2 regions of the Methylobacterium sp. Leaf399 genome follow, and region 1 is predicted to be linked to the other one. Evidence: predicted binding sites of a transcription regulator. Region 1 holds the regulator's gene; the other holds the start of a gene.

Region 1 (3,223 bases):
GTGGGGATCGTGCCAGACGGCATGATGGCGACCGGGGCCCGCCTCGCCGGCCTCCACCAGGTTGCCGTTGCCGAGCAGCACCGGCGCCTCGTCGCGGTCCGCCTCGATCCGGGTGGTGTACACCGATAGGACGTCCGGCCTGTCGAGGAGGTAGGTGATCCGGCGGAAGCCGTCGGCCTCGCATTGGGTGCAATAGACCCCGTTCGACCGGTAGAGCCCCATGAGCCGGGTATTGGCGGACGGGTCGATCCGGGTCTCGATCTCCAGGGTGAAGGGCGCCCGGGGCGGATCGGCGATGGTCAGGCCGGTGGCATCGACGGAAAAGGATCCCGCGTCGAGCACCCTGCCGTCGAGGGCGATGCGGACGAGGACGAGGTCCTCGCCGTCGAGCACCAACGGTGAGCCGATGCGGCCGGCCGGGTTGGGACGCAGGCTGAGGCGGGAGACCACCCGGGTCGCGGTGGGATGCAGCACGACGTCGAGGTCGACCCGGTCGATGAGGTGGTCGCTCGGCCGGTAGTCCTCGAGGCGGATCAGGGTCGGCATGTCGGTGCGCATCACGGATCAGTCTTCCTGCGGCGGCGACCGGAGTGGCCGTGTTCGGGTCTACGGGTACCGTCCGGCGTTGCGGCGGTTTCCCCGAGCCCGGTCGAGATCTCCGTCTTCTCGCATGAGGTCGCCGACCATTCACAGCGCCGCGACCCGTATCCCATGGGCGCCGCCGGCCCGCCGCCGCGACGGCGAGCGGCGTCCATTTCCCTCGGATCGATCACGACACGGGTCGGATCGGAACCCTTGCAGAACACTTAAAGAACGGCTAGCCTGTTCGTGATTTGTTTCTGCGATGTCGTGTCGCGGTTGGTGTCGCGAGAGTGTGGGTCGTCGGATGTTGACGCGCAAGCAATTGGATCTGCTGCAGTTCATACAGCAGAGGATGCAGGAGAGCAGTGTTCCTCCCTCCTTCGACGAGATGAAGGACGCGCTCGACCTCAAGTCGAAATCCGGCATCCACCGTCTCATCACCGCCCTCGAAGAGCGGGGCTTCCTGCGGCGCCTGCCCAATCGCGCCCGGGCGATCGAGGTGATCCGGATGCCCGAGAGCCTCGGCGGCACCATGCCGGTCCGGTCGGACGCACCGGTCGAGGCACGGCGTTTCACGCCGAGCGTGGTCGAGGGCGGCAAGGGTCGGGACCAGTCGGGACAGAGCCATGCGCCGGTCGCGCGGCCGACCATGGCCAAGCCGCCGATGGCGCGTGTCACCGACGAGGCGGGGCGGCCGGTGATGGTGCCGGTGATGGGGCGGATCGCTGCGGGAACACCGATCTCGGCGATCCAGGAGCAGAGCCACACCATCGCGATGTCGCCAGACTTCCTGTCGGGCGGCGAGCATTACGCCCTCGAAGTGCGCGGTGACTCGATGGTGGAGGCCGGCATCCTCGACGGCGACCTCGTGGTCATCCGCAAGCAGGAGACCGCCAACACCGGCGACATCATCGTCGCGCTGATCGACGACGAGGAAGCGACCCTGAAGCGCCTGCGCCGCCGCGGTTCGTCCATCGCCCTGGAGGCGGCCAACCCCGCCTACGAAACCCGGGTGCTCGGCCCCGACCGCGTTCGCATCCAGGGTCGCCTGGTCAGTCTCGTGCGGCGCTACTGAAGCCGCTCCGCCGGCGACGACGAAGGGGTGTCGGGTACCGTTTCGTCGTCGGTGGCTTCCGGTGCCGTCACCGGGTCCGGCGTTGGTGCCAGGCGTGGCGCCACCGTGGACGGTCGCCAGGGTTTGGTGATGCCGGGCGCACGCGCGGTCGTCAGTGTCGGTGCCCCGTCCGTCAGGCGGATCGCAGTAGCGCCGTGGTCCCGCAAAAAGCGTCTGTCGACGATGACGGCGGCGGCACAAGCAGTCGGCGCTTCGAGACGCGAGATCAGGATATCCGCCCGGACGCAGTCCTCACGAAAGCCGCGGCGGTCCTTGAGCAGCGCGATGCGGCGGCCGTCCTGCGCCTCCATCGTGCAGCCGAGCCGGTCGCAGCGCGCCGGGGATGCGGCGATGACGTCCTTGGCCTGGCGCGAATCGCCATCCGCCTTCAGCCATTGCTCCATGACGAAGGCCGGCGGTCGCCCGAGCGCGGCCAGGCGGCCCGACCGGTCGCGAACGGCGGCTCCCGCGCCCTCCCGGTCGACGTAGATGTCGTTGCGCATCGGGATCGCCGCCAGGGCGACCCCGATGGCGGCCGGCAGCAGTCCGAGCCAGCGAAGGCTTGAGACGGGCAGGGCGAGGACGATCAGGGCGGCGGCCAGACAGGCCAGGGCACCGGCTCCGAAGGCGGGCACCATGACGCTGGCGTGGCCGAAGCCGCTGATCCAGGCGGAGATCGCGAGCATGCCCTGCACGGCGAGCCCCATCAGCCACCACACCGGCTGGTCGAGGGCGAAGGGGTAGGCGAGGATCCCGAGCACCGCCGCGGGCATCACCGCCAGCGAGACCAGCGGCAGGGTCAGGGCGTTGCCGACGAGGCCGAACGGCTGCACCGCCTGGAAGTGGTAGGTGGAGAAGGGTGCGGTGGCGATCTGCGCCACCAGGGTCGTCGCGAGGGTTCCGACGACCGCCGCGGCGACGGTGGCCATCGCGCGGGCGACGCGGCCGTCGGCCTCGCGGCGCAGGCCGCTTCCGTCGAGATATACGGCGCAGGCGATGAGGCCTGCGACGGCTCCGAACGACATCTGGAAGCTCGGGCCGAGCAGCCCCTCCGGCTCGCGGGCGAGCGCGATCAGGGCCGCCAGCGCCAGGTTGCGCATGCTCAAAGCGGGGCGGTCGACCAGGATCGCGCCGAGCATCACCAGGGTCATGATCCAGGCCCGCTCGGCCGCGATGTCCCAGCCGGAGAAGACGCAATAGGCGGTGACGCCGACCATCGCGAAGGCGGCGGCGATCTTCTTGATCGGTGTCCGCAGGGCGAGGAAAGGCACCGCCGCCAGGATCGCGCGCACCAGCCAGAACACCACCCCGGCCGCCAGCACCATGTGGAGGCCCGAGATCGAGACCACGTGATAGATCCCCGCGTCCCGCAGCACGTCGTTGGTCTGCTGGTCGATGAGGCCGCGTTTGCCCGTGACCAGGGCGGCGGCGACCGCACCGGCCTGTCCGCCGATGGCATCGGTGATCCGCCGGGTGAGGGCGTTGCGGGCGTCGTCCACCGCCGCGGCCGCACGCAACCGGACCGGC
Region 2 (3,223 bases), on a different contig from region 1:
GCGCCTGGGTCAGGTCGGAGATGAGCTGGTTGGCGCCCATCTTGTCCCGGCTGGCGCTCGCCACGTTGAGGATCTTGCCCCGCAGCGGCAGGATCGCCTGGCTCGCCCGATCCCGGGCCTGCTTGGCGGAACCGCCGGCGGAATCGCCCTCGACGATGAAGATCTCCGAGCCGGCCATGCCGGCCTTGGAGCAATCGGCGAGCTTGCCCGGCAGGCGCAGCTTGCGGGTGGCGGATTTCCGCGCGACCTCCTTCTCCTGGCGGCGGCGCAGGCGCTCCTCGGCCCGGTCGATCACCCAGTCGAGCAGCTTGTTGGCCTGGGCCGGGGAGGCGGCGAGCCAATGGTCGAAGGCATCGCGGATCGCCGTCTCGACGATGCGCGAGGCCTCCACCGTGGCGAGCTTGTCCTTGGTCTGGCCCTGGAACTCCGGCTCGCGGATGAAGACGGAGAGCATCGAGGCGCAGGTGGCCATCACGTCGTCGGTGGTGACATGGGCCATGCGCTTGGCCTGGCCGACCCGCTCGGCGTGCTCGCGCAGCGCCCGCAGCAGGGCGACGCGCAGGCCGCTCTCGTGGGTGCCGCCCTCTGCGGTGGGGATGGTGTTGCAGTAGGAGGCCGAGACGCCGTCGTCCACGACCATCCAGGCCACCGCCCATTCGAGGGAGCCGTGACCTCCCGGTTTGGCGACCTTCCCCGAGAAGATCCCGTCGGTGACGAGTTCCTTGCCCTCGAGATCGCGGGCGAGATAGTCGCGCAAGCCCCCGGGGAAACGGTGCACGGTCTCGGCCGGGACGTCGTCGATCCCCTCCAGCAGGGCGGGCGCGCAGCGCCAGCGGATCTCGACGCCGCCGAACAGGTAGGCCTTGGAGCGGGCCATCCTGAACAGCCGGCGCGGGTCGAACCTGAGGGCGCCGAAGATCTGTGCGTCGGGGTGGAAGCGCACCCGCGTGCCGCGCCGGTTCTGCACCCGGCCCACCGTCTCCAGGCCGCCCTGCGCGTGCCCGCGCGAAAAGGTCTGGCGGTAGAGGGTCTGGCCGCGGGCGACCTCGACCTCGAGGAGGTCGGACAGGGCATTGACCACCGAGATGCCGACGCCGTGCAGCCCGCCGGATGTCTCGTAGACCTTGGAATCGAACTTTCCGCCGGCATGCAGCGTGGTCATGATGACCTCCAGCGCCGACTTGCCCGGAAACTTCGGGTGCGGGTCGACGGGGATGCCGCGGCCGTTGTCGGTGACCACGAGGTGGCCGCTCTCCTCCAGTTCGACCTCGATGAAGCTGGCGTGGCCCGCCACCGCCTCGTCCATCGCGTTGTCGACCACCTCGGCGAAGAGGTGGTGCAGGGCGCGCTCGTCGGTGCCGCCGATGTACATGCCCGGCCGGCGCCGGACGGGTTCCAGCCCCTCCAGCACCTCGATGGAGGAGGCGTCGTAGCCCGCTTCCGCCGCGTCCTGCGGAGCCTTTATGTCCAACAGAGCCTTGCCGTCCTGCGGAGCCTTGCCGTCCTGCGAAACCTTGCCGTCCTGCGGAGCTTTGGGCAACGGCGTGCGGGCGGCCGCCGGCGACCGGGCGCGCGGGGGTGCCGGAGCGAAGAGATCCACCGGCCGGCCGACGGCTTCGGCCTGGGGAGCCTGACGGGGCGTCTCACGTTGAGTCATCGCGCGACCATACTGGAACGAAACGGAAACGTGAAGCGGCGCACCCGGGGCAGGGCGGGCCGCTTCACGGTTTAGATCAGCTTGCGCCGTTTCCGTTAACGTCCTCCCGACGGCGCTTCAGCTTCCGACCCGGCCGCCCCCGCGCCGGGTGATCGCCACCACCGCCGGGCGCGGCGGCATGCCCTCGTCGAAGTCGGGCCAGCGGGTCGAGGGCGCCTCGAAGGTGGCGGGCTTGGCCTTCGGATCGTCCTCGTCGGCCTCGCCGGGGTGCTGCACGGCCACGAAGAAGGTGGTGTCGTCGGGGGTGAAATAGGGGCCGCACATCTCGGCGCCGTTGGGCACGCGGAAGAAGTGCTTGGCGGTGCCGCGTCCCGCCCCTTCGGTCTCGAGTCCCCAGATGCCGTCATTGCGCCCGGTGCGGGAGGCGGAATTGCCGTCGGTGGCGACCCAGAGCCGCCCTTGTGAATCCACCGCGCAATTGTCGGGCATGCCGAACCAGCCGTCCTTGGTGGTGGCCGAGGAGAAGGTCGCCCCCACCGCCGCGATCGCAGGATCGCCGCAGCGCACCAGGATCTCCCAGGCGAACCCGGGGGCGGCATGGTCGCCGTCGTCGGGGGTGAGTTCGACGATGTGGCCGAAGCGGTTGTCGCCGCGCGGGTTGGCGGCGTTCACGTCGTCGGGCTTTCGCGAGGCATTGTTGGTGAGCATGACGTAGACCTTGCCCGTCCTGGCGTTGGCCTCGACGTCCTCGGGCCGGTCCATCTTGGTGGCGCCGAGCGCATCCGCCGCGAGGCGGGTCTGGATTAGCACGTCGGCCTGGCTGGCGAATCCGTTCTGCGGGGTCAGCGGGCCCTGGCCGAACACCAAAGGCAGCCAGGTGCCGCGTCCGTCGGCGTCGAAGCGAGCGACATGCAGCGTGCCGCGGTCGAGGATGTCGCGGTTGGCCGATGCATCGGCGGCGACCGCGTCGGCGGTGACGAACTTGTAGACGTAGTCGAAGCGCTGGTCGTCGCCCTGGTAGACCACGTAGCGGCCGCCGCTCGAGACGATGCCGGCCGCCCCCTCGTGCTTGAACCGGCCCATGGCGGTGCGCTTCTTGGGCACGCTGGCGGGGTCGAAGGGGTCGATCTCCACCACCCAGCCGAAGCGGTTGGCCTCGTTGGGCTCGGCGCCCACGTCGAAGCGGGGGTCGAAGCGGCCCCAGGCGTAGGCGTTGCCGGGGATGCCGAGGCGCTTGTGGTTCCCGGCCTCCGGCGAGCCCTCGGCGAGGGTCCCGGAAAAGTAGTAGTTGATGTTCTCCTCGCAGGTGAGCCACGTCCCCCAAGGCGTTGTGCCGCCGGCACAATTGTTGATCATGCCGAGCACGGTGCGGCCGTCCGGGTCGGCGCTTGTCTTCATCCGGTCCGCGCCCGCGGCCGGGCCGGCGATCGTCATCGGCGTCGTGGCGGTGATGCGGCGGGCGTAGGCCGAATCCGGCACGACCCGCCATGTCCCGTCGACCTTCCGGACCTCGATGACCGAGCCGCCGTGGGCGGCCATCTCGATCCCGACGAGGTCGGCCGTCAT

Evidence for each region. The regulator LexA, encoded in region 1, represses DNA repair genes until DNA is damaged. The targets are predictions, from matches to a motif close to TGTTCNNNNTGTGTTCNG.
Region 2: parE (DNA topoisomerase IV subunit B) is a predicted target of LexA. The motif match lies at 1,671-1,688, and genes of this name have one in related genera.

Annotation. Positions count from the first base shown of each region.
Region 1 covers NZ_LMQK01000023.1:121,432-124,654, reverse strand. The annotation lists gene pepN (aminopeptidase N) at 1-558, opposite strand, end outside; gene lexA (transcriptional repressor LexA) at 887-1,657, shown strand; gene ASG40_RS11690 (ComEC/Rec2 family competence protein) at 1,651-3,223, opposite strand, start outside.
Region 2 covers NZ_LMQK01000007.1:1,429-4,651, forward strand. The annotation lists gene parE (DNA topoisomerase IV subunit B) at 1-1,657, opposite strand, end outside; gene ASG40_RS06860 (PhoX family protein) at 1,775-3,223, opposite strand, start outside.